4 regions of the Buttiauxella sp. AC038 genome follow, and region 2 is predicted to be linked to each of the others. Evidence: predicted binding sites of a transcription regulator. Region 2 holds the regulator's gene; each other region holds the start of a gene.
What was found. Region 2 encodes PhoB, which activates phosphate uptake and scavenging genes when phosphate is short. Its sites were predicted from a motif close to CTGTCATAAAACTGNCNNAT; they were not measured.
Positions count from the first base shown of each region.

Region 1 (4,502 bases), 3.8 Mb from region 2:
CGGTCAGGATGATCACCAGCAGCATTAACACCACTGATTGCGCGGCCGACGCGGAGAGATCGAGTCCGGCAAAACCTTCGCGATAAATTTTGTAGATAAGCGTGGTGGTCGCCTGCACTGGCCCACCGCCTGTTGCGGCGTCGATAACCGGAAAGGTGTCGAAAAAGGCATAGACCAGGTTTACCACCAGCAGGAAGAAACTGACCGGGGCAATCAACGGCAGCGACAACTTGAAAAAGCGGCGCACCGGGCCAGCTCCGTCAATGGAAGCGGCTTCGACCAGGGATCGAGGAATCGACTGCAGGGCGGCAAAGAAGAACAAGAAGTTGTAGCTGATTTGCTTCCAGACCGAAGCAAACACCACGAGGAACATCGCCTGGCCACTGTTTTGCGCGTGGTTCCAGTGGTAACCAAACTGCTCAAGAACGTGGGTTAGCAGGCCGCGCCCAGGGTTAAACAAGAAGATCCACAATACGGCGGCAATCGCCGGGGCCACCGCATACGGCAGCAGCATGAGCGTTTGGTAAATACGACTGCCACGAATCACGTAATCCGTCAGGGCGGCGAAAAACAGTGATACCAGCAGGCCGCTACCCGCTACTAATCCACTGAAAATTAAGGTGGTGTAGAAAGAGTCGAGATAGTAGCTGTCGTGGAAAAGCTGTTTGAAGTTATCCAGCCCGACAAAAGTACTCGAAAGCCCAAAGGGATCGACATTCTGGAGTGAATACCACAGCGCTTCGCCCGCAGGCCAGATGAAAAAGATAATGGTGATAACCAGTTGCGGCAGGACAAGGGCATACGGAAGCCAGCTGGAACGAAACACCGGACGAGATGATGACATAGTGTTGCTCTTATAGAGATTAATGGTGGATGTCGCATGCGCTAATCCACCCTACAACGGCTTTCGTGGGTCGGATAAGCGAAGCGCCATCCGACACCAACAAAACTTAAGACTTCGTCGACTGCTCGAAACGGCGCAGCAGCTGATTTCCACGTTCAACCGCGCTATCTAACGCCTGTTGAGGGGTTTTCTTGCCGGTCCATACCGATTCCAGTTCTTCATCTACAATGGTACGAATCTGTGGCATGTTGCCCAAACGCAGACCTTTGGTGAATGGCAATGGCGGCTTGTTCATCATCTGGCGCGTAGCGATATCAGCACCTGGATTTTTCTCGTAGAAGCCTTGTTCGCGCGTCAGGTCATAAGCCGCTTTGGTAATTGGCAGATAACCTGTTTTCTGGTGCCACTCAGCGGCGATTTCTGGCTGAGCAAGGAACTGCATAAACTCGGCAACGCCTTTGTATGTTGCGGCGTCTTTACCCTGCATAACCCACAGACTTGCCCCACCGATAATGGCGTTTTGTGGTGCGTTCGGAATGGTTGAGTCGTAAGGCATCATGCCCACGCCGTAGTTGAATTTGGCGTAATGGCGGATATCAGCAAGCGAACCGGAAGAGGCTGTTGTGATGGCGCAATCACCGTTGTAGAACTTCTCGGTGGACTCATCTTTACGGCCAAAGTAGCTAAAATCACCTTTCTTATTCAGCTCTTCCAGCAGAGCGATGTGTTTCACCTGCTCTGGTTTATTGAATTCCAGCACGGCGTCAGTACCATCAAAACCGTTGTTTTTGGTCGCAACCGGCAAGCCGTTCCACGCGCTGAAGTTTTCAATTTGAATCCAGCCCTGCCAGCCGCTGGCATAACCACATTTCATGCCTGCCGCTTTAAGTTTTGCGGTGTATTCAGCCAGGTCCTGCCAGGTTTTTGGCGGCTGGTCCGGGTTGAGGCCAGCTTTCTTAAAGGCATCTTTGTTGTAATACAGCACTGGCGTGGAGCTGTTGAAAGGCTGGGAAAGCAGATGCCCGGTTTTCGCGTCGGTGTAGTAACCGGAAACCGTCGGCACAAATTGGGATTCGTCGAACTTAATGCCCGCATCGTTAAACACTTCATACACAGGCTTGATAGCTTTCGAGGCCATCATGGTCGCAGTGCCTACTTCGTAAACCTGCAAAATAGCTGGCGCATTACCCGAGCGGAAAGCCGCAATCCCTGCCGCCAGGTTTTGTTCGTAGTTACCTTTATAAACCGGAACAATTTTGTAGTCTGGATGCGTCTGGTTAAAGCGTTGAGCCAGTGAATCAACTTCTTTGCCCAGTTCGCCTTCCATTGAATGCCAGAACGGAATGGAGGTGGCGGCGATAGCGCTGCTGCTAAATACGCATCCTAGCGCAAGGCAAATTGCGGTGTGTCGTAACGATGCAGTCATGTCTTATCTCTCGAATTATTTTGAGTTGAATAAGTTGCGCGAAAATACGCGTTTTTGTTCGCATCAAAACATGACATGCGCGAATGACAGAAAAATAACCGTGAGGTGACAGGATCGTTACGATGAAGTGAAGGAATTATGACTGGAGGCAAAATGTCATAAAAAAGGAGCCAAAAGGCTCCTTAGGTTTGAAGCGATAAACTAGCCGCCGAGGTAGGCGCTACGTACCGCTTCGTTAGCCAGAAGCGCATCACCGGTGTCTTCCAGCACCACGTGGCCGTTTTCCAGCACGTAGCCGCGATCAGCGAGTTTCAACGCCTGGTTGGCGTTCTGCTCGACCAGGAAGATGGTCATGCCTTCGCTGCGCAGTTGTTCGATAGTGTCGAAAATCTGCTGGATGATAATTGGCGCAAGACCGAGCGATGGTTCATCTAACAGCAACAGACGCGGCTGGCTCATCAATGCACGGCCAATCGCCAGCATTTGCTGCTCACCACCGGACATAGTGCCCGCACGCTGAATACGGCGCTCCAGCAGGCGCGGGAACAGTTCGTAAACGCGTTGGATGCGTTCATGATACTGGTCGCGTTCCGCAAAGAAGCCGCCCATCGCCAGGTTTTCCTCTACAGTCATGCGAGAAAACACGCGGCGGCCTTCAGGCACGATCGCCACGGCTTCACGCATGATGCGCGCGGTATGCCAGTCGGTAATGTCTTTGCCATCAAAAGTAATTTTGCCGCTGGAAGCGCGCGGATCACCACACAATGTGCCGAGCAGCGTTGTTTTTCCCGCGCCGTTCGCGCCAATCAGGGTAACAATTTCGCCCTGTTTAATATGCAGACTGACCTCATGAAGCGCCTGGATTTTTCCGTAGTGGGCGCTCACATGGTCAAATGACAACATGATATTTTCCATATTAAGCCTCACCCAAATATGCACGGATTACGTCAGGGTTATTACGGATTTGCTCCGGCGTGCCATTCGCAAGCGGCGTTCCCTGGTTTACCACGTAAATCCTGTCAGAAATGCCCATCACCAGTTTCATATCGTGCTCGATTAACAGCACGGTGGTGTTGTGATGGTTGCGTAACTCCATGATTAATTCATCGAGCTCATGCGTTTCTTTCGGGTTAAGGCCAGCCGCTGGTTCATCAAGCATCAGAATTTCTGGCTGAGTCACCATGCAACGTGCAATCTCAAGGCGGCGTTGATCGCCATACGCCAGGTTGCTCGCCTGGCGGTTAGCCTGCTCAAGTAGGCCAATACGATCAAGCCAAGTTGCAGCGCGGTCCAGCGCTTCGCTTTGTGAGCGGCGAAAAGCAGGCGTTTTCAAAAGACCTGAGAACACACCCGTTTTCAGCTGCATATGCTGAGCAACCAGCAAGTTTTCAATCACGGTCATTTCGCGGAACAGACGAACGTGTTGGAAAGTACGCACCACGCCCATACGTGCAATTTGTTGACCCGGCAGCCCTTCAAGGTGCTGATCACGCAACAGAATCGTACCGCCTGATGGCTTGTAGAAGCCGGTCAGGCAGTTAAACACCGTGGTTTTACCGGCACCGTTAGGACCGATTAACGAAACAATTTCTTGTGGATGCAGTTCCAGAGAAACATTGTTTACGGCGAGCAGGCCGCCAAAACGCATCATCAAGCCGTTTACGGATAACAATGGCTGACTCATGCCTGCTCTCCTTTCACTTGTTCCACTTGCTCTTTTTTAAGCTTCAATTGCGGACGCGACATTGGCAGCAAGCCTTGTGGACGCCAAATCATCATCAGCACCATCAAGCCACCAAGTACCAACATGCTGTATTCGTTCAGATCACGCATCAATTCACGCGACACCACCAGCAGCACGGCGGCGAGGATAACGGCAAATTGCGAGCCCATACCGCCCAGCACGACAATCGCCAGTACGAATGCAGATTCGGCAAAGGTGAAGGATTCCGGGCTAACAAAGCCCTGACGTGCAGCAAACAGCGTACCGGCAAAGCCTGCAAACGCGGCGCTGATGGTAAACGCGGTCAGTTTGATGCGCGTTGGGTTCAGGCCAAGCGAACGGCAAGCGATTTCATCTTCACGCAACGCTTCCCACGCACGGCCCAGCGGCATACGCAGCAGTCGGTTAATCACAAACAGCGACAGCACAACCAGCAACAGCGCAACGAGGTACAGGAAGATAATCCTGTCGCCGGGGTTATAGGCGACGTTAAAGAAGTTGCTGAAGGT
Region 1 is NZ_CEEDCQ010000001.1:192,365-196,866, reverse strand. Features, by position in the region: gene ugpA (sn-glycerol-3-phosphate ABC transporter permease UgpA) at 1-844, opposite strand, end outside; gene ugpB (sn-glycerol-3-phosphate ABC transporter substrate-binding protein UgpB) at 951-2,270, opposite strand; gene livF (high-affinity branched-chain amino acid ABC transporter ATP-binding protein LivF) at 2,472-3,185, opposite strand; gene livG (high-affinity branched-chain amino acid ABC transporter ATP-binding protein LivG) at 3,187-3,954, opposite strand; gene AC0IXI_RS00900 (high-affinity branched-chain amino acid ABC transporter permease LivM) at 3,951-4,502, opposite strand, start outside.
Region 1: the regulator PhoB is predicted to act here: its motif matches at 2,396-2,415, upstream of ugpB (sn-glycerol-3-phosphate ABC transporter substrate-binding protein UgpB).

Region 2 (4,502 bases):
CCACCATTGGCGGGAAAATGATATTGCCTGCTCCGACAAACAGCGCAAAGGTCATAAAGCCCAGTGCGAGGATGTCTCGAGATTTCAAATGATGAGTCATAAAATTTATACAGCCTGTGGATGTGTGGTGTTGAAAGTTTTGAAAATATTCAAATTTTTATACGGGTTAACTCGGCATAAAAGCGGCAATTGGTAGTTACGACAGCGGAAAATCCTTTCCTGGATCGGTGGAGAAGAATAGTTGTTTGAATTACCACTCAAATCCAGTCGGTCTACCAATTACAGGGGCGCAATTAAAACGCTTATAGCGTTTGAAGGCAAGAAGGGATCCAAAAACCAGATTGATATCCTTAAATTAGCCAGAAAGTTAGAGGATAAGTTTATCCATCAGAAAATATCATGGTCGTTTGTGCGGTCAAATTACAACCAATCGAGGATTATTGATTTACATCTGAGCAAAAAAAACACAGACCAGAAGACTGGCCTGTGGAAAGTTTTTTTGACACAGCCAGAGCAAGCTACTCTGGCTGAACCACTTTTTCGTTAACGATAAGACGCTCAGGCAGTACAAAGGAAAAGGTCGTTCCTTTACCCGGCTGGCTTTCAATATGAAGACGCGCATCATGATGGCTCAAGGCATGTTTCACTATCGCAAGCCCCAGCCCGCTGCCACCGGTTTGCCGTGAACGCGCTTTATCCACGCGGTAGAAACGCTCGGTCAGGCGTGGAATGTGTTCGGCTGAAATGCCCGGTCCCGTGTCCGCAACGCTAAAGCACGCCCCACCCGCAGCCCGTTTCCAGCTCACGGTAATATGTGTGCCATCTGGTGTATGGTTTACGGCGTTATAAACGAGGTTTGAAATCGCACTGCGCAATTGTTCTTCATTACCAAACACTTTTAAAGCCGGATCAATATCAAACTGTAACGTCTGTCTTTGCTGGCTGAGAGTTTGCGCTTCGCGCTCCACCACACGCAACATCAGTGGCACATCAATCTTTTCATTGAGCACCATCGCGGGTGCAGCTTCAATTTTTGACAACGTGAGAAGCTGCTTAACCAGCCCTTCCATACGCGAGGTTTGTTCGCGCATCGTGCCCAACGCTTTCTCGCGCAGCGGGCCTTCAAGGGTTTGATCCTGCATCATCTCCAGATAACCTTGCAGCACCGTTAACGGTGTACGCAGTTCATGGCTGACGTTGGCAAAGAAGTTGCGACGCGCCCCTTCAAGCTGGTGCATCTGAGTCACATCACGCGCCACCAGCAGCCACTGTTCGTCGCTATAAGGCATTACGCGAAATTCCAGATGGCGGCCATTATTGAGTACCAGTGTCAGCGGGCGAGCAAAATCTTTCTGCGACAAATAGCGGGTAAATTCAGGGTAACGCAGCAAGTTAAGGATGTTCTGCCCGTTATCATCCGGCCAGCGCAGTCCCAATAATTGTTGAGCAAGTCCATTACACCAAAAAATCGTCCCTTCTTCGGTGGTCAGTACGACCGCATCGGGCAATGATTCTGCACCGCTACGAAAGCGCTTAATCAAATTGCCTAATTCTTTTCGGCGCTTTTTATTACGCAGTTGCATCTGATGCAGGCCGTACAACAGCGGGTCCCAACTCCCCCGCCCCGGCGGAGGCGTCATGCTACGATCAACCCACAACCACCACGACAGACGTAGCAGATTCCAGAAATGCCAAACCAGCAGCCCAGTGACTGCCAGTAATAAAAACCAAGGTAAATGGCCAAAAATAAGGCCTAAAATGACGGCCGGTATACAACAGAGCACCAGCTCCAGTACCAGCCTTTTCCATGACAACCGTTCCAGCACGCGTCACTCTCCTGATAAGGAATTAAAAGCGGGTTGAGAACCGATAACCCGTACCGCGTACTGTTTGTACCATTCTGTCATGTCCACTATGTTCGAGCGCTTTGCGTAACCGACGAATATGTACGTCAACCGTTCGGTCTTCGACATAAACATTGGTGCCCCATACATGATTGAGCAATTGTTCACGGCTATACACCCGCTCCGGGTGTGTCATAAAGAAGTGCAGTAGCTTAAATTCTGTTGGCCCCATATCCAATGGGTTTTCCCCGGTCATCACGCGATGCGACGACGGGTCTAGAATCAGCCCCTGCATATCGATCACTTCTTCTACCGCCATCGGAGAGATACGGCGCATCACAGCTTTAATACGCGCCACCAACTCTTTCGGAGAAAACGGCTTAGTAATATAGTCATCGGCCCCGACTTCGAGACCTCGCACACGGTCTTCCTCTTCCCCACGCGCAGTCAGCATCATCACCGGTATATCACGCGTCATAGCTTCACGTTTCAGGTGCTTAATAAACTGAATACCGGAGCCGCCTGGCAGCATCCAGTCCAGCAGAATCAGATCGGGGAAAGGTTCGATAAGCAAGTTCACTGCACTGTCATAATCTTCCGCTTCAACTGGCTGAAAACCGTTTTGCTCAAGCACAAAACTGACCATCTCGCGGATTGGAGCTTCATCTTCTACGACCAGAATGCGTTTCGCCATGATTTGTCTTGTCCAGGGAATAATTATTGTTGTTTCAATGCGGTGCCATTATGCGTCAGATTTATGACAGATTTATGAAAAAAATGACTGTTCAGCAACCCATCAATTTCATTTATGACACAGAGACATATGCCGTTTTCGCCTTGCCCCTGCATCTTCAAGGGCGACGTGTATATAATCGGGACTTCATTTTTAAGCCACCGGACAGGTCATGCGCATAATTCACACATCAGACTGGCATCTTGGTCAAAATTTTTATACCAAAAGTCGCGGTCCTGAGCACCAGGCGTTTCTTGAATGGCTGCTCAAAGCTGCCGTTGAAAATGATGTGGATGCCATAATCGTTGCGGGTGATATTTTTGATACCGGCTCACCGCCAAGCTATGCGCGAGAACTGTATAACCGCTTTGTGGTGCAACTCCAGGCGACGGGATGCTCGCTCGTGGTGCTGGCAGGAAACCATGATTCAGTGGCGACGCTCAACGAATCCCGCGAGCTTATGGCCTGCCTGAATACATATGTGATTGCCAGTGCCCGCCATGATGCAAGCCAGCAAGCTATCCGGCTCAATACCAAAAGCGGCCAGGCGGGTGCGATTCTGTGCCCAATCCCGTTTTTGCGCCCACGCGATATTCAAAGCAGCCAGGCGGGGCTGTCCGGCCATGAAAAACAGCGTTCTTTAATGGAAGCCATTAGCGAACATTATCAGCAGTGTTATCGCGCAGCCTGCGATTTGCGCGCTGACGCGAAGCTGCCGATTATCGCCACCGGGCATTTAACGACCGTCGGCGTGACAAAAAGCGATGCAGTGCGTGACATCTATATTGGCACGCTTGATGCCTTCCCGGCGCAGCATTTCCCGAATGCCGATTACATAGCGCTTGGCCATATTCATCGTGCGCAATTAATTGGCGGCACCGAACATATCCGTTACAGCGGTTCACCTATTCCGCTAAGTTTTGACGAAACCGGCAAGACCAAGAGCGTTTATCTGGTTGAGTTTGCCGAGGGTAAACTTCATGAGGTCACCCCACTGACTGTTCCAGTTAGCCAGCCGTTAGCGGTTATCAAAGGCTCGCTGTCTGAAATTGAACAGCAACTAGAACAGTGGCGCGATGCCCCGGCAGAACCCAAAGTGTGGCTGGATATCGAAATCGCCACCGATGAATACCTGCATGATATGCAACGCCATATCCAGCAAATCACCGAAACGCTGCCAGTAGAAGTGGTGTTGCTGCGCCGTAGCCGTGAGCAGCGCGAACGCGTTATCGCCCAGCAGCATAAAGAAACCCTGAGTGAACTCACCGTTGAGGAAGTTTTTGAACGCCGCCTGGTTCAGGAAGAGACCACCGAGGAGCGTGCGCAGCGCTTGCGCACCCTGTTTGCTCAAACCGTTGCCAGTCTGCATGACACGGAGGAACAGGCATGAAAATCCTTAGCCTACGGTTAAAAAACCTCAACTCCCTGAAAGGGGAATGGAAAATTGATTTCACCAGCGAGCCTTTTGCCAGCAACGGATTGTTTGCTATAACCGGGCCAACTGGTGCGGGGAAAACCACGCTGCTCGATGCTATCTGCCTCGCGCTTTATCACAAGACGCCGCGCCTCAATACCGTCTCACAGTCGCAAAATGATCTGATGACTCGCGATACAGCCGAATGTCTGGCGGAAGTGGAGTTTGAAGTAAAAGGTGTTGCCTACCGCGCATTCTGGAGCCAGAACCGGGCACGCAACGCGGTAAACGGCAATCTACAAGCCCCGCGTGTGGAGCTGGCAGAAGTAGCCAGCGGCAAAATAGTCGCCGATAAGGTCAAAGATAAGCTCGAGATCACCGCCAAATTGACCGGGCTGGATTACGACCGCTTTACCCGTTCGATGATGCTATCCCAAGGGCAGTTCGCTGCCTTTTTAAATGCCGATGCCAATGACCGTGCCTCGCTGCTCGAAGAACTGACCGGCACTGA
Region 2 is NZ_CEEDCQ010000001.1:3,981,148-3,985,649, forward strand. Features, by position in the region: gene brnQ (branched-chain amino acid transporter carrier protein BrnQ) at 1-100, opposite strand, end outside; gene phoR (phosphate regulon sensor histidine kinase PhoR) at 519-1,826, opposite strand; gene phoB (phosphate response regulator transcription factor PhoB) at 1,849-2,538, opposite strand; gene sbcD (exonuclease subunit SbcD) at 2,750-3,967, shown strand; gene sbcC (exonuclease subunit SbcC) at 3,964-4,502, shown strand, end outside.

Region 3 (4,502 bases), 3.8 Mb from region 2:
GTCTGCTGAAAGAAGAGATGGGCGAAATACTCGCGAAAGTTGATGAGCCGCTGAAAGTTGAAGGCAAAACGCCATTCGTTATCCTCATGGTTGGCGTTAACGGCGTGGGTAAAACCACCACCATCGGTAAACTGGCTCGTCAGTTCCAGCAGGAAGGCAAATCGGTGATGCTGGCGGCGGGTGATACCTTCCGCGCCGCTGCCGTGGAACAACTGCAGGTGTGGGGCGATCGTAACAATATTCCTGTTATTGCTCAGCACACAGGGGCTGATTCCGCCTCAGTGATTTTCGATGCCATTCAGGCCGCGAAAGCACGTAATGTCGACGTCCTTCTGGCGGATACCGCTGGGCGTTTGCAGAACAAATCGCACCTGATGGAAGAGCTGAAGAAAATTGTTCGCGTGATGAAAAAACTGGACGGGAATGCACCGCATGAGGTTATGCTCACCCTCGATGCCAGCACCGGGCAGAATGCGATTAGCCAGGCTAAATTGTTCCATGAAGCCGTTGGATTGACAGGCATTACGCTAACCAAACTCGATGGTACAGCCAAAGGCGGCGTGATTTTCTCCGTTGCCGATCAGTTTGGTATTCCGATTCGCTATATTGGCGTCGGCGAGCGTATTGAGGACTTGCGTCCGTTTAATGCGGGCGATTTTATTGAGGCACTTTTTGCCCGAGAGGATTAACAATGATTCGCTTTGAACACGTTAGTAAGGCCTATCTCGGTGGGAGACAAGCGTTGCAGGGAGTGACCTTCCATATGCAACCTGGCGAGATGGCTTTCCTGACCGGCCACTCAGGCGCGGGGAAAAGTACCCTGCTCAAGCTTATCTGCGGTATTGAGCGGCCAAGCGCCGGGAAAATTGCTTTTGGCGGCCATGATATTAGCCGCCTCAAGAGCCGCGAAGTGCCGTTCCTGCGTCGCCAGATTGGAATGATCTTCCAGGATCACCATCTGTTGATGGACAGAACCGTTTATGACAACGTGGCAATCCCGCTGATCATCGCGGGTGCCAGCGGTGAAGATATTCGCCGTCGCGTTAGTGCGGCACTGGATAAAGTCGGCCTGCTAGATAAAGCGAAGAATTTCCCGATCCAACTCTCTGGTGGTGAACAGCAGCGTGTGGGGATTGCCCGCGCTGTGGTGAACAAGCCCGCCGTGTTATTGGCGGATGAACCAACCGGTAACCTCGATGACGCACTCTCGGAAGGGATTTTGCGTCTGTTCGAAGAGTTCAACCGGGTGGGTGTAACCGTTTTGATGGCGACGCACGACATGGGGCTGATATCCCGCCGTAATTATCGCATGTTGACGTTAAGTGACGGCCATTTGCATGGAGGCCTGGCAGGTGAATAAACGCAGCGCGCTCAATCACATAAAGCGCTTCAGCAACAAGCTGGATAAAATCAACTCGCTGAATAAGCTAGGGGATTTAGGTCGCTCGGTGAAAAAACGTGGCAAAGGGCCTCAGTCGAAAAGCAAATCTCTAAAAGGTGGCGTGAACGAACAGTTCCGTTACGCCTGGCAGGGCGCTTTACAAGACCTGCGCAGCAAGCCATTAGCTACTTTCCTGACGGTGATGGTTATCGCCATCTCCCTGACGCTGCCTAGCGTGTGCTACATGGTTTACAAGAACGTGAATCAAGCTGCCACGCAGTATTATCCTTCCCCACAAATCACGGTTTACCTCGATAAAGCGCTGGATGACAATGCCGCGCAGCAAGTGGTTGGCGCGATTCAGGCAGAAGAGGGCGTCGATAAAGTTAACTATCTTTCCCGTGACGAAGCGCTGGGTGAGTTCCGCAACTGGTCGGGCTTTGGTGGCGCGCTGGATATGCTGGAAGAAAACCCGCTGCCTGCGGTTGCCGTGGTTAACCCGAAACTCGATTTCCAGACTACCGACCACCTGAACACTTTGCGTGACCGCGTCGCCCGTATTAACGGTGTAGACGAAGTGCGCATGGATGACAGCTGGTTTGCACGGCTGGCGTCGCTGACAGGCCTTGTGGGCCGCGTAGCTGCGATGATTGGTGTGCTGATGGTTGCCGCAGTGTTCCTGGTCATTGGTAACAGTGTTCGCCTGAGCATTTTTGCCCGCCGCGACTCCATCAACGTGCAGAAACTGATTGGTGCGACGGATGGATTCATCCTGCGTCCGTTTTTGTATGGCGGTGCGTTGTTAGGTTTCAGCGGGGCATTTTTATCGCTGATCCTGACCGAAATTCTGGTGTGGCGGTTATCTTCTGCGGTGACAGAAGTCGCGCAAGTGTTTGGAACTAAGTTCGATCTTACCGGTTTAGGCTTCGATGAATGCCTGCTGTTACTGCTGGTTGCGTCCATGAGTGGATGGTTGGCGGCATGGATCGCAACGGTACAACATTTACGTCGTTTTACCCCAGAGTAAAAATTTTTTGATATACTTGTTCCCTGCTACGAATTACCCGTCAGCAGGGGACACGCTCCCACCTCGGTATGTGTTTCTCCTGCCCAGTTTCATAGCTCTGTCACATTTTGTGTGTAATATATGCACAGCTTTACAGTGAACTTGTGGATAACATCACTGTCTGAGTTTACTGTGGATGGTACGGTTTGGCGCTTGACGTGTGGTCAGGTGCAGCATGGTGTAGCAACCTGTACGTTAGTCTTAAGAGAGGGTTTGAATGACCAAAGAAATGCAAAATTTAGCTTTAGCCCCTGTTGGTAACCTGGAATCTTATATCCGGGCCGCTAATTCCTGGCCGATGTTAACGGCTGAGGAAGAGAAGGAGCTGGCTGAAAAGCTGCATTACCAGGGCGATCTGGAAGCAGCGAAAAGGCTGATCCTGTCTCACCTGCGCTTTGTTGTTCATATCGCTCGTAATTACTCGGGCTATGGCTTGCCGCAGGCTGACTTGATTCAGGAAGGCAACATCGGCCTGATGAAGGCTGTGCGCCGCTTTAACCCGGAAGTGGGTGTCCGTCTGGTGTCGTTCGCCGTGCACTGGATCAAAGCTGAAATTCACGAATACGTTCTGCGTAACTGGCGTATTGTGAAAGTGGCAACCACTAAAGCACAACGTAAGTTGTTCTTTAACCTGCGTAAAACTAAACAACGTCTGGGTTGGTTCAACCAGGACGAAGTGGAAATGGTCGCCAACGAGCTGGGGGTTTCCAGCAAAGATGTCCGTGAGATGGAATCTCGCATGGCGGCGCAGGACATGACGTTCGACATGGGCAACGACGACGATTCAGACAGCGCGCCAATGGCTCCAGTGCTGTTCTTGCAGGATAAGTCTTCTAACTTTGCCGATGGCATTGAAGACGATAACTGGGAATCGCACGCGGCTGATAAACTCAGCGACGCTATGCTGGGTCTGGACGAGCGTAGCCAGGATATTATCCGTGCCCGTTGGCTCGACGAAGACAACAAAAGCACGCTGCAAGAACTGGCTGACCGCTATGGCGTTTCCGCCGAGCGTGTGCGCCAGCTTGAAAAGAACGCGATGAAAAAACTGCGCATGGCCATCGAAGCGTAAGTTATTCAGCCAGACAAAAAAAACCGCCTTTCGAGGCGGTTTTTTTATGCCCGTCACTTTCCTTCCCTATTGTGAAAAAATTGTTATTCCAAAAACCGCAAATTCGGGTATGTTTTTAACTCTGAGTGCGGCGAAGGCACACGCGGTATTCGTAAATCAAAAATAAAATCGTGCCAAAACAACACAACAATTACCCATTAGCATTCGAGTTGCAGGTAGGCGGCCAGGGAGCTTATCCCGATGAGCTTACTAAGGTAAGTGATTCGGGTAAGTGAGTGCAGCCAACACCCCTGCAGCTTGAAGGATGATGGGTAAATACCAATCACAACAAAAATGGGGATCTCAGGATGAACATGAAGGGCAAAGCGTTATTGGCTGGTTGTATTGCGCTTGCAATGAGCAACGCGGCATTTGCTAAGGACATCAAAGTAGCGGTAGTTGGGGCGATGTCTGGCCCGGTTGCACAGTATGGCGACCAGGAGTTTACCGGTGCAGAACAAGCGGTTGCTGACATTAATTCCAAAGGCGGCATCAAAGGCGACAAACTGGTTATCACTAAATACGACGATGCTTGTGACCCGAAACAAGCGGTAGCGGTCGCCAACAAAGTGGTTAACGACGGCATCAAATATGTTATCGGTCACCTGTGTTCTTCTTCCACTCAGCCTGCGTCTGACATCTACGAAGACGAAGGTATTCTGATGATTACACCAGCGGCAACAGCGCCTGAGCTGACCGCGCGTGGTTACAAATTGACAATGCGCACCACCGGCCTGGACTCCGATCAGGGCCCAACGGCGGCAAAATACATCCTTGAGCATGTAAAACCGAAAAATATCGCGGTAATTCATGACAAGCAGCAGTATGGCGAAGGCCTGGCGCGCTCCGTTCAGGACAACCTGAAAAAAGGCGGCGCTAACGTGGTGTTCTTTGACGGTATCACCGCAGGCGAGAAAGACTTCTCAACGCTGGTGGCACGCCTG
Region 3 is NZ_CEEDCQ010000001.1:183,476-187,977, forward strand. Features, by position in the region: gene ftsY (signal recognition particle-docking protein FtsY) at 1-689, shown strand, start outside; gene ftsE (cell division ATP-binding protein FtsE) at 692-1,360, shown strand; gene ftsX (permease-like cell division protein FtsX) at 1,353-2,408, shown strand; gene rpoH (RNA polymerase sigma factor RpoH) at 2,665-3,519, shown strand; gene AC0IXI_RS00880 (branched-chain amino acid ABC transporter substrate-binding protein) at 3,867-4,502, shown strand, end outside.
Region 3: the regulator PhoB is predicted to act here: its motif matches at 2,495-2,514, upstream of rpoH (RNA polymerase sigma factor RpoH).

Region 4 (4,502 bases), 1.7 Mb from region 2:
AGTGTTTGTGATGAAACATTATAATCAAATTGTAATTGACTTAAACTATCAAGACGAATCGATTGGGCCGATTCATCAGGCAATTTAAACCCTATTTTTTGTAGTGTTTCTTTGTTGCTATATAATTTACCAGCAAGCTCACTAAAATGTTCGATGCCAATATGGTTTCCATTCAAAGTGACGTCAAGATACAAATCTATTGCATTAGAATGTTCGTTATCGTTACTAATCACTGGTGTGATGGAATTATTATCATTGGCCAAGGTAATTCCTGGCGCTAATATTCCACCGAGCAGAAGAACTATCATTATTCTAATGATTACCTTAAAGTTCCTGCACCTTTTTTTGTCCATTTATAGTAACTTCTAATTTGCTTCCGGGGGCAGTATCCGAGGCAGGGAAAGGCAATTTCCAGCGCATGGTTGCGCCGGGAAGTACGTATCCCAATAGCCCCTGTGTTATTTCTTTTCTTCTACCTTGCGTGTTGATATATGAAGCACCAGACAACTGAGCATGGCTATTCCCCTGATTGCTCACTTCAAGAAATGCTTCACTACCAATACGTTGGATTCCCCACTGCAATTTTGCTGAATGCTCGCTGGCACCTTTAGGTTGAATAAAAACGGGAACTGAATAATGCAAAACGAACTGAATTTTATTTTTTTGTAGTTCGGCTGGAGGCAGTTCATTGATTGACAGCCTATAAGCTTCCTCCACAGTATTTGAGGCAGGCCCCATGTGAATCACTCGAATCAACTGTTTCTCACCGGGTGCCAGTTTGAGCATTGGCGGGCTAATAACCAGATTCTGAGAAGAGTTGAGCTGGTCTTCATAACTTTGCTGGTTCCAACTATAAACACGAACTTGCGCATTTATGGTCTCTTCACCCTGGTTCATTAACCAGATGCCATCAGCATTTTGTATACTTTGTAGGGTCAGTGTCACAGGCGAAACTTGTAGGCCGCTTGCCACCGTATTTTGTGCAAATACTGCCGCCGATAACAGGCACATAACCCCAATAACCGTTCGCGTCTGTGGCTTCATATTTATAAATAGTCCTTTATATTAATAGTTTACGTTAACGGTTACAGTGTCTGCATAGCTATCAGGTGCGAAGTTTGCGCTGGTGGCAACTGCATATACCGTATAGGTTTGCGCCACTCCTGAACCAGTTCCACCAACACCGTTGCCTACTGCGGAGGTGGTGGCAGTATTACCCCAGACGGGACCTGTGCCTGATGTTTGATGTAATTGATAAGGGACTTTATCGCTGTTTGTTCCACTGTTATCGACCGATGACATAGATCCAGCACCTGTGGTATTGCCACCATTGACGGTGGATGGTGCAAGGCCGATGAAATAAGGCGTGGTTCTTGAGCACTGGACAGTAAAGGAGCTATTCCCGGTTGTGTTAGTTGCAGTACTACCGACAGAGCCCAGATTAATATTTGCCCCGCTGCCAGTGGTCACAACGCACGAAGCAGTAATAGTAATTTGTACCTGAAATGTGTTGGTTGCCACGACGGCATTTGCAGATGGAACAAAAGCAAAAATCATGAAAGGAAAAAATATGCGCATTTTAATGATTGATTTCATATCTTTGCACCTATTCAGATACCTGCGGTTTGTCAATAATGCATACGGATGAATGTCGAATGTCTATTAAAACCATAGGATCAGGTGCATTTTTATGCCAATTTCGGGATGCATTAAGTTTTTTAATATGATCAGATACGCACTTTAAGTTTTATTAGGCGAGTTTGATAATTACATGCAGGAAAGTCTGCTATAAGTCATTTCGACCTGAGATGCGGGATATAAAAATTAGCAATAATAGAATAATTTCAGGTGCAAACAATCACAAAGGTAAATGAAATGTGGTTTGTTAACTTTCTAATTCAGAAGGATATTTTTTATTTTGATAAAACAATAGCTCAAGATCAGGATTATTGAAATGGGAATGCATGAGGTATTTATGGTGGCAAACTGCTCACATGATTGAGGTTAATATATGGTGATGCGACCGAAATTATTCGGTTGTATGAAAAAGAAATAAAGCTAAAACTTCGGCCCAGACATTAAATTTCACTATTAAAAATAATCAAACAGTAATCGAAAAACATTAAGCCTGTTACAGGGTGGTGACATTACTACTGGATGTTTGTTCATAGGTAATCAAACAACCAGGACCTTCTCATGCTGTTATAAATGTGTAACAAAACCTTCTTACACTGCTCACTTCTGATAACAATATCGAAAGGAAGCCATGATGAGCAGACCTCTTAAGCCGTTGTTTAAACAGGAACACAACGACGAAATCAGCAACCGCAGCACCAACCCCGTTTTTTCAGATGTTGCCAGTGCGTATTTGAGCCGGCGCCGATTCCTGCAAATGGGGGCAGTCGCGGGCGCCGTAGTAGCCTTCCCGACGTTGCTAAAATCCCAAGCTGCATGGGCCGTAGAAACGGCTCTGGCACGTCCTTCTTCCCTTGGTTTTACCAGTATTGAAGTTTCAACGGATGATACCGTGCGGGTGCCGGAAGGCTACATCGCGCGACCATTTTACCGCTGGGGAGACGCCGTAGGTTTAAAGGGTAACCTGCCGGAATTTAAAACCGATGGCAGTAACACTACTGATGAACAGGCCGCTCAGGCGGGAATGCACCACGATGGTATGGCATGGTTTAGTTTGCCGCAGGGAGGAACCGAGCCGAATCACGGTTTACTGGCGATGAACCACGAATACATAGACAACGGTTTGCTGTTTAAAGACGGTGTGGCGAACTGGAATCTGGATAAAGTGCGCAAGGGCAAAAATGCTATGGGCATTTCGGTTATTGAAGTGAAAAAAGAGGGCGATAACTGGAGCGTGGTTCGTCCTTCTGAGTTTGCGCGTCGTATTACTGTCAATACACCGATGACCCTCACTGGGCCTGCCAAAAATCATGAATTAATGAAAACTGCGGACGATCCGCAGGGGCAAAGGGTGCTTGGTACTATGCAAAATTGTGCCAACGGCCATACACCGTGGGGCACTTACCTGACTTGCGAAGAAAACTGGTCGGATATTTTCGTTAAAAAAGCTGCGCCAAATGCCCTTGAAAAGCGTTATGGCATTAGCGACAGTGATGAATCCTATCGCTGGAACGAAGTCGATCCGCGCTTTAGCGTAGATGCAACGCCTAATGAGCCTAACCGTTTCGGCTGGGTGGTAGAAATCGACCCTTATAATCCGTCATCGACTCCACGTAAACACACGGCATTAGGGCGCTTTAAGCATGAAGGCGCTGCGATTACCCTGGCGGCGGATAACCGTGTAGTTGCTTACATGGGTGATGATCAGAAATTCGAATACATCTATAAGTTCATTTCCAAAAATCAATATGATGCGAGCCTGCGAGATGCCGCCATGGACCTGCTCTCTGAAGGCACGCTGTATGTGGCGAAATTCAATGACGATGGTAGTGGCACCTGGCTGCCGCTGGTATATGGGCAATCGGGCCTTGATGAAACTAAAGGATTTGCCAGTCAGGGTGAGTTGCTGATTAAAACGCGTCTTGCTGCTGATGCCGTTGGTGCCACAAAAATGGACCGCCCTGAGTGGATTGCGGTCGACTCGCACGCAACGGGCAGTGTTTATTGCACCTTGACCAACAATAGTGACCGAGGCAAGGAGGGCAAAGCACCTGTCGATGCTGCCAACCCGCGCGCTAATAATGTCTACGGCCACATCATGCACTGGACGGAAGAGAACGGTGACCCTGCATCAACCGCCTTCAAGTGGGATATCCTGGTGCTAGGCGGCAAGCCGGATAGCACAGATGAGAAAACCAAAGGCTCAATGAAGGGGGCAGAGTTTGGCAGCGCAGATGGGTTATCATTCGACCATCGCGGTGTGTTGTGGATTCAGACCGATGTCTCCTCCAGCACTATCAATAAAAAAGCCTATGAGGGAATGGGCAACAACCAGATGCTCGCCACTGTTCCAGGTACCAACGAATATCGTCGTTTCCTGACCGGGCCACGTGGCTGTGAGATAACTGGCATCGCCTTTACCCCAGATAACCGCACGCTATTTATTAATATTCAACACCCCGGTGAACCTGGTGATGATATCAGCGATCCGGCAAACCCGACTGCCGTCTCCACCTGGCCTGACGGTGATAAAAACAGTCGCCCACGATCTTCCACTGTGGTTATTGTTAAAGCTGATGGCGGAATTATTGGTAGCTAACAAAATAGCCTCTACAGTTGAGCGGAACAGGGATGTTTTGCTCAAAGCCTGAAGAAAAGGTGAGGGGATAACAATGGCAGTCGAACGTTCTTCTGAAAAATGAGCGATCGGAATGGGACGTCGCAGCATCAACTAAACAAAAAGGGTAGCCCAATGAGGCTATCTTTTGGCTCCAGCTTCATTTAGTCATCTTGTGAATGTTGCCTGGAGCATTAGTAACACATTGTCTTCATTGCCCTGGTAAGCAACAAAAATCAGAGATACTAAG
Region 4 is NZ_CEEDCQ010000001.1:2,259,728-2,264,229, forward strand. Features, by position in the region: gene AC0IXI_RS10740 (fimbria/pilus outer membrane usher protein) at 1-308, opposite strand, end outside; gene AC0IXI_RS10745 (fimbrial biogenesis chaperone) at 325-1,044, opposite strand; gene AC0IXI_RS10750 (Csu type fimbrial protein) at 1,066-1,596, opposite strand; gene AC0IXI_RS10755 (PhoX family protein) at 2,270-4,234, shown strand.
Region 4: the regulator PhoB is predicted to act here: its motif matches at 2,200-2,219, upstream of AC0IXI_RS10755 (PhoX family protein).